4 regions of the Paenibacillus lutimineralis genome follow, and region 1 is predicted to be linked to each of the others. Evidence: predicted binding sites of a transcription regulator. Region 1 holds the regulator's gene; each other region holds the start of a gene.

Region 1 (2,209 bases):
TATGTCATTGAACAGCTCGGTCTTCAGGAAGCGGCTAATACAGACCGTTTGATGACGGCGATGCTGCCTTCTCCATTCAATTATAGGGAGCAAGCATTAGTGCTCATACCGCGGGATTTCCCGAGTGTTAAGGGCAGCGTAGGCGATGATTATTTTATTCAGACTCTGGTGCGTTCTTTGGCGGATACAGCAATTGCTACCAAGGGGCGGATGCTTGTTCTTTTCACATCCTATCGGATGCTGCGACAAGTATATGACCCATTAAAAGAGCGGCTGTCCGATGAAGGAATCACCGTCATTGGACAGGGTATGGATAGTGGCAGCAGAACGAAGTTGACCCGTCGTTTTCAAGGGCAGCAAGCATCGGTGCTGCTCGGGACGAGCAGCTTCTGGGAAGGCGTAGATATTCCTGGCGAAGCATTGACGAGCCTGGCGATTGTCCGCCTGCCGTTCCAGCCGCCGAATCACCCGCTGGTTGAGGCTAAGAGTGAGCGGCTTCAGAGGGAGAAGAAGAACCCCTTCATGAAGCTGTCGGTGCCTCAGGCGGTTATTCGCTTCAAGCAAGGGTTCGGGCGTCTAGTCCGATCTTCTGCGGATCGAGGAATTGTCGTTGTATATGATACTCGCATCTTGGAATCTTATTATGGCAAATACTTTTTGTATTCTTTACCGGGACCGAAGATGGAGCATATGACATTATCGCAAATGGTTCCACGGATCTCAGAATGGTTAAACGATGACGAAGAGTCGTAATTTCTTCGAAATGCACCTGTAGGGGGAAAATATATGAAATCAGAAAAAATTTCAGATGCGGTTGTACGCAGATTGCCTGTATACTTGCGGTTTCTTAATGAATTAAGCCATCGCGAGGTCTTGACGGTTTCTTCCCAGGAGCTCGGACAGAAGCTGGATCTAAATCCAGCCCAAATCCGCAAAGATCTCGCTTATTTCGGCGACTTTGGTCGGAAGGGGATCGGGTATGACGTCTCATACTTGATCGAGAAAATACGGCAAATTCTGAATTTGGACCAGCAGATTAACGTGGCTCTCGTCGGAGCTGGTAATCTGGGACAAGCCTTGTCCAATTACAATACGTACGTGAAGGATAATATGCGGATTATCGCAGTCTTTGACGCCAACCCGGACAAGATCGGCAAGAAGGTCAAAGACATTACGATTCAGCCGATCGAGGAGCTGGAGCAGACGGTAAGAGACAAGCATATTCAGATCGGAATTATTACGGTACCTGATGTGGAGGCGCAGCGCGTTGCCGACCAGCTTGTTGCCGCAGGTATAGGGGCAATTCTCAACTTTGCGCCCACAATCATCAAGGTTCCTTCTGACGTGCGTATCCATGCGGCAGATTTCACAACAGACCTTATTAGTCTTGCTTATTATTTGCAGAGTGGAAAGGAATTACCGGAAAATGAGTCGTAAATGGTTGATTAAGAATGGTACATTTGCAGTGCTGGACGAGAAAAGTCCGATCGTCCATGGCTATATGCTGATCGAAGGAAATACGATTTCTTATATCGGCGAGGAGCGGCCTGAGGGCGTAGAAGGTGCGGAGACTTATGATGGCAAAGGCCTGCTCTTCATGCCGGGCCTCGTCAATTCACACGGGCATACGGCGATGTCATTGCTGCGTGGTTACGGAGACGATATGGTCCTTCAGGAATGGCTAGAGCAGAAGATGTGGCCGATGGAGGCGAAATTCACTCCTGAGGATGTATATTGGGGTGCTTCTTTATCTGTGCTGGAAATGGTCAAAGGTGGAACTACGACCTTCCTAGATATGTACGATCATATGGATCAAGTGGGTAAGGTTGTTGAGGAATCGGGCATCCGCGGTGTTCTAACACGCGGTGTTATCGGTCTCTGTCCGCCTGAACTGCAGGATCAGAAGCTGGCCGAAGCGATTCGCATTGCTCGTGATTGGCACGGGAAGGCCGAAGGACGGATTACAACAATGATGTCGCCGCATGCTCCGTACACATGCCCGCCGGATTATATTGAGAGGTTTGTGCAGGCAGCGCATGATCTTAATTTGCCATTACACACACATATGTCCGAGACACGAGCGGAGGTCCAACAAAATGTTGACCAGTATGGCGTACGTCCTGTTCAACATCTGCTTAACCTGGGCTTCTTCTCCCGTCCATCTCTGGTAGCTCATGCGGTGCATCTGACCGATGAAGAGATTGAGATT
Region 2 (2,209 bases), 1.7 Mb from region 1:
GATAGTGTATAATCAGATAGTGGCTTGAAGTAAGCTATTTGGTTTAGTTAGCGTACGTGTAGCTATCATTTGTCTTGTTCAATAGCTTTTTAAATCCGGGTGAAGCATACAGCTTCTTGTCTTTGGTAATGAACAGAACCTCAGTGTTGGGAATGCTCTCGGCAAACTTCAGTCCTTTTTCTACGCCCATGAGAACAAGCGCAGTGTCCATCGTGTCAGCATCGGTCGAGCGGTCGGTAATGATCGTAACGCTGCTGATGTTATTATCGACAGGGTAGCCTGTCTTGGGATCAAGGATATGCGGATACATTTTGCCGTCTTCGATGAAATAACGCTCGTATATCCCTGCGGTAACGACAGTCTTATCATTCACAGGAACGGTGCCAATTGGTTTACCGCGCTCCTGATCGGGATCCTGGATGCCGATACTCCAATCTTTGCCGCCAGGCTTCTGCCCCATGGCAAAAATGTTGCCGCCTAGGTCGATAATCGCACTATGGAAGCCTTGATCCGCCAAATAGTCGTAAACGCGGTCAGCGGCATAGCCTTTACCATAGGAACCGAGGTCGATGTCCATACCTTTTTCCGTCAGGTACAGCTCATGCTTGGCTTCATTCAGCTCCAGCTTATGGTAGTCGCACAGCTTCTGCATGGCAGCGATATCTTCGGGAGCAGGGACATGGGCGCCTTCATGGCCGATATTCCACAGGCCGACAAGCCTGCCGATCGTTGGGTCCAGCAATCCTTCCGAACGCTTGGCATAATCGACAGCATAGGCGACAAGATCGTAAGTTTCCTTGGACACTTGGACTGGAGCAATACCAGCATTCGCGTTAACCTTGTATATTTCGCTGTTCTCGTTATTTCTGCTGATCTGATAATCGATCTGTTTCAGCAGTACACCGATTTCATCGAGATTTTTCTTGGTAGCCCGATTATCATAAATCTTGATATTTACTACTGTATCAAAGATAAAATAGGTTTCCTTCATAGGTTCAACGGTTTTATCTTGTGTCTCGCTGCTGGAACCGGGAGCTGAGCTATTTCCCGAATTTCCACAGCCAGCTAGCAGGGAACCGGCGAGAGACATCGTTACCAGTAAAATAGCGGCTTTCTTCATATTCATCGGATTAACCTCTTTTCTGCCTGTCATTTATCGTCCTTGATTGTAGCAGAAATGGAACAGTACTAAAAGTACAAATTTTCACAATTAAAAAATATCTTCAATTTTAAATGATTATTTTGTGAAAAGACAAGGGAAGAGACATTTATCACACTTCTGTGATGAAAGTTACATGTATAATGAGTTCATCTAAGATTTATATTATCAAAAAATAAGGAAACAAGGAGTTGCACATGAAACGCGGAGATCTTCTGCTGATCGGATTAGTTGTAATTATTGCATTGGCCTTTATTATTCCACGATGGTTCGATCGAGATGCAAGTGAAAAAAATCACAACGAACTTCGGACTGCTAAAATTACGGTGGATGGGAAATTATTTAAAGAGGTAACTCTTACTCAAGAAGAGCAGACCATTGAAGTGGAAAATGAACATGGGCTTAATATTCTGAAAGTTCATGATTACGGTATTGAAATGTTTGATGCGGATTGCCCTGATAAAGTATGTCTTTCCTTCGGATTTGTGGATCGGACGGGAGGTACGATTATCTGTCTTCCGCATAAACTGATGGTCGAGATCGAAGGCCCATCAGAGGAGGATGGTATCGATGCAACGGTTAAATGAGCAGTCTAATATCGCGCTTAAAAGAACAGTGATCGTCGCTATCTTCGCTGCGGTGGCTGTCGTGTTAAGCATGGTTGAATCCTTGATTCCCCTCAATATGGGTGTACCTGGCGCTAAGCTGGGACTTGCAAATATTATGGTGTTGACCTGTCTCTATTTCTTACGAGCTCGGGATGCCATGATGATGGTGCTGCTTAAGACTTTGCTGACCGCCTTTATCTTCGGCACGTTCTCAAGCTTCTTATTTAGTATCATGGGGGCTTTGTTCAGCTTTGTGGCGATGTGGTTCCTATTACTGATTGGGCGCGATAAGCTTAGCTTCATCGGTATTAGCATCGTTGGCGGGATCGCCCATAATATCGGGCAGCTAACCGCTGCTTGTATTTATTTCAACACGACGAAAATATTCTACTATTTGCCGATGCTGCTGATTATGGGGGTACTTACAGGGATTGCAGTAGGT
Region 3 (2,209 bases), 2.9 Mb from region 1:
TGGTTCGCGGCACCGTTCGAGAGTGTGCTTCATCGCAACGGGAATTTAATATTCACCGTATTCTCTTTGCTCGGTCTTGTTATACCGATCCTAGCCTTTATGATCTATGTCCGGCTGATGCCTTCGATGGAACGCCACCTGCAGAAGCTGGCCGATCCTGGAGGACGACCTTCTAGAGGAAGAGGGAGACTGCCTTATTGGCTGTCCCGCATATTCTGTTCTAGCCCGCAGGAGCAAGGGTTCTTCCGTTTGGCCTGGTCGATGATGGGAAATGAACGGGATTTCAAGCTTAAAGTGTATCCCATCCTCGGATTCTCGATTATATTCCCGTTTATCTTTCTATTTGGCTCCGGGCTAGGAGGTGGTATCTCAGAGCTCAGGGGAACCGGGAAATACTTGTTCATTTATTTCTCCGGGGCGATGATCTCTACCATTATCATGATGCTGCAGTATTCCAGCAAATATAAAGCCTCTTGGATATATAAAGCACTGCCGATCAGCGATGATGTGCAAATATACAGAGGGACGTTAGTCGCTGCATTTGTCCGCTTGATCATGCCGTTGTTCATTTTACAAGGCATTATATTTTGCTTCTTGTTCGGGGTCGTTATTATTCCGGATTTGATTACTGCAGGCTTAGGAATGCTACTGTATACAGCGGTTTGCCATTTCCTCCTGCATAATAATCTACCTTTTTCCCGGCCGTTCGAGGCTGTACAGCAGAGTGCGGGGATGAAGACTCTCCCGTTAATGCTGCTGCTTGGAGGTTTTGGAGTTCTGCATTTAGTTATGACCCGAATCCATTACGGGGTATATGCGTACACACTACTGCTGATTGTGCTTAATTTCTTCGTATGGCACCCGAACCGTAGGTTGTTCGGCAAATTAACACGCAGGGCCGGACAAGAATAACCACTTGAAAATGATAATAATGAATCGGGTGAAGAGAGCCAAAAATAGGCTTGATTCACCCGTTTTTATTTACGACTCTGAGTCAGACAAAAAAGTTTCACAATTTGGAAGAGAGTCCCAAACCCGCGTCATTACTGCGTTTATGTGATAAAAATTCCTTTGTGACATTTATCATGTGATTCTCGTCACAAAATTATTAAATTTTGAACGTTCACTTTCATTTATCCGTGATAGAATTCACGTTAGTTAATAAATGAATGAAAGTAGGGAAGAAAAATTATGGATCCGTTAGTGCTTGCACGACTTCAGTTTGCGGTGACGACAATTTTTCACTTCTTCTTCGTTCCGTTGTCTATCGGTCTGGCTCTTCTGATCGCAATCATGGAGACGATGTACGTAGTCAAGGGCAAAGAAGAATACAAGCGCATGGCAAAATTCTGGGGCAAGCTGTTCCTCATTAACTTTGCTGTTGGTGTTGTTACCGGGATTATTCAGGAGTTCCAGTTCGGAATGAACTGGTCCGATTATTCACGCTTTGTCGGTGACGTATTTGGCGCTCCGCTCGCGGTGGAGGCTCTGTTTGCCTTCTTTATGGAGTCGACCTTCATCGGATTATGGATTTTTGGGTGGGAGAGATTGTCAAAGCGAGTTCACTTGCTATGCATCTGGCTCGTCGCTATTGGAACGACTGTATCAGCCTTCTGGATTCTGGCAGCAAACTCATTTATGCAACGTCCGGTTGGTTTTGAAATGAACAATGGGCGAGCAGAAATGAATGACTTTTTCGCTTTGATCGGCAACGGCCAGCTATGGGTTGAATTCCCTCATACTGTGCTGGGTGCATTCTCAACAGGTGCATTCATGATCGCAGGTATCAGTGCTTATAAGCTGCTGCGTCGTAAAGATATGGAGTTCTTCAAGAAATCGTTCAAGATCGGCGTAATCGTCGGTTTGATCGCTTCCTTCGGGACAGCTCTCTATGGTCACCAACAGGCTCAGTACTTGGTTAAGACTCAGCCGATGAAGATGGCCGCAACTGAAGGATTGTGGGGCAAGAGCGGTGATCCGGCTCCGTGGACTGTTTATGCACATATTAACCCAGAGACGGGTAAGAATTCTTTTGAGATCAAAATTCCGTATATGCTCAGCTTCCTGTCTTACAGCAGCTTCTCCGGTGAAGTTAAGGGGATGAACGAACTACAGGCGGAGTATGAACAAACCTACGGTCCTGGGGATTACATTCCACCGGTGCGCACTACATTCTGGAGCTTCCGCATCATGGTAGCGGCTGGGTCGC
Region 4 (2,209 bases), 170 kb from region 1:
AGAGAGTCGAGCATTATCTCCGTCAACGTCAAACGCCGGTTGCGATTGAAGTCTTCTCGGATGTAGAGCCGGATCCATCGACAACTACGGTTGAACGCGGAACTGAGCTGATGAACAAATTCCAGCCAGACTGCATTATTGCACTTGGTGGCGGTTCGCCGATGGACGCTGCGAAAGGAATGTGGCTGTTCTACGAATATCCAGATACAAGCTTCCACAACCTCAAGCAAAAATTCATGGATATCCGCAAGCGGATTTATAAATACCCTCGTCTCGGACAAAAGGCGAAATTCGTTGCCATTCCGACGACTTCGGGTACCGGTTCGGAAGTAACTTCGTTCGCAGTTATTACTGATAAAGTTAATGGTAATACAAAATATCCTTTGGCAGATTATGAGCTAACTCCAGATGTAGCTATCATCGATCCTGAATTCGTATATACACTGCCAAAGACCGCTGTTGCTGATACCGGGATGGATGTATTGACTCATGCGATCGAGGCTTATGTCTCGGTGATGGCTAGTGATTATACAGATGGACTTGCGATCAAAGCAATTCAGCTGGTGTTCCAGTACCTTGAGAAATCAGCGCTTACTGGCGACAAGCTAGCCCGCGAGAAAATGCACAATGCTTCGACATTGGCAGGTATGGCCTTCGCCAACGCCTTCCTGGGTATTAACCATAGCTTGGCGCATAAATGGGGCGGACAATATCATACAGCACACGGCCGTACGAATGCGATCTTGATGCCGCATGTTATTCGCTACAATGCCAAGAAACCGACCAAATTCGCAGCATGGCCTAAATACAGACATTTCGTGGCTGATGAGCGTTATGCAGAAATCGCCCGCATTCTTGGCTTGCCGGCTCGCACTACTGAAGAAGGCATCAAGAGCTTGATCAATGCGATCCGTGACTTGAACAGAAAGCTTGGCATTCCTGAGAGCTTCCAGGAGCTCGGCTTCGATCCGAAGGATTTCGAGTCGAAGGTAGATTATTTGGCTGACCGTGCCTTCGAAGACCAATGTACAACAGCAAACCCTAAGCTCCCATTGGTCACTGAACTGGCGGAAGTATACCGCGATGCCTTCTACGGAAGATTTGACGAATAATTGAACAAATGCAAGGAAAATCGTGACAAATATCACTTCGATTGTGATATTTGTCACAATCATTTATGCGGGATTGATGTATGATTATGACATAAACGATCCCGCATATTTGAGTAATAGGTGATTGGTTTTCATAGGTTCATTAGTGTATGAAATGTGAAAATTATCACAAATTTTAGGGATCACGAGGCGCGAGTATATCCTTCAACCGCGTGCTCCAAACTATATATATGGAGGGAATAAAGATGTCGGTGATTGAGAGAGAAGTAAAAGGTAATCAAGAAGTTCAATCCGCATGGAGAGGCTTCAAAGCAGGTAAGTGGATGAGAGAAGTCAATGTTCGCGATTTTATTCAAGGCAACGTTGCTTCCTATGAAGGGGATGAATCCTTCCTTCAAGGTGCTACTGCTAACACTAAAGCACTCTGGGAGATCATTTCCGATCTGACTAAGAAAGAACGCGAAGCTGGCGGTGTACTTGATGTAGATGTTAACACACCTTCCGCCATTACTTCACATGCTGCTGGTTATTTAGATAAAGATAAGGAACAAATTGTAGGCTTGCAAGCAGACGAGCCTTTCAAACGCACGATTCATCCGTATGGTGGTATCAACATGGTACTCAATTCCTGTAAAGCTTACGGATTTGATCTGCCGGGCGAAATCGTAGAACTGTTCACAAAAATTCGTAAAACGCATAACCAAGGTGTTTTCGATGCTTATACATCCGAGATGAGAGCATGCCGCAAAGCGGGCATCATCACTGGTCTTCCAGATGCTTACGGCCGTGGCCGTATTATCGGCGACTATCGCCGTGTGGCCCTTTACGGTATTGATTTCTTGATCAAACAGAAGAAAGAAGAATTGAATAGCCTTGAAGTTGATGTGATCGATGAAGATGTAATTCGTCTTCGTGAAGAGATCTCTGAGCAAATCCGTGCTCTGCAAGAGTTGAAAGAACTGGGCCAAATGTACGGCTTCGACATTTCCAGACCAGCTGAAAATGCTAAAGAAGCAGTTCAATGGGTATACTTCGGTTACCTCGCAGCTGTTAAAGAACAAGACGGTGCAGCAATGTCACTTGGTCGTGTATCCTCG

The links. The regulator Rex, encoded in region 1, represses fermentation and respiration genes when NADH is low (regulators of the CRP and FNR family bind a similar motif). The targets are predictions, from matches to a motif close to TTGTGAAATATTTCACAA.
Region 2: EI981_RS03250 (FAD:protein FMN transferase) is a predicted target of Rex. The motif match lies at 1,193-1,210, and genes of this name have one in related genera.
Region 3: EI981_RS27005 (cytochrome ubiquinol oxidase subunit I) is a predicted target of Rex. The motif match lies at 1,086-1,103, and genes of this name have one in related genera.
Region 4: pflB (formate C-acetyltransferase) is a predicted target of Rex. The motif match lies at 1,267-1,284, and genes of this name have one in related genera.

The regions. Positions count from the first base shown of each region.
Region 1 covers NZ_CP034346.1:2,495,576-2,497,784, forward strand. The annotation lists gene dinG (ATP-dependent DNA helicase DinG) at 1-753, shown strand, start outside; gene EI981_RS10555 (redox-sensing transcriptional repressor Rex) at 787-1,437, shown strand; gene EI981_RS10560 (amidohydrolase) at 1,427-2,209, shown strand, end outside.
Region 2 covers NZ_CP034346.1:765,788-767,996, forward strand. The annotation lists gene EI981_RS03250 (FAD:protein FMN transferase) at 44-1,126, opposite strand; gene EI981_RS03255 (NusG domain II-containing protein) at 1,357-1,746, shown strand; gene EI981_RS03260 (Gx transporter family protein) at 1,730-2,209, shown strand, end outside.
Region 3 covers NZ_CP034346.1:6,062,515-6,064,723, reverse strand. The annotation lists gene EI981_RS27010 (hypothetical protein) at 1-912, shown strand, start outside; gene EI981_RS27005 (cytochrome ubiquinol oxidase subunit I) at 1,192-2,209, shown strand, end outside.
Region 4 covers NZ_CP034346.1:2,322,866-2,325,074, forward strand. The annotation lists gene adhE (bifunctional acetaldehyde-CoA/alcohol dehydrogenase) at 1-1,112, shown strand, start outside; gene pflB (formate C-acetyltransferase) at 1,358-2,209, shown strand, end outside.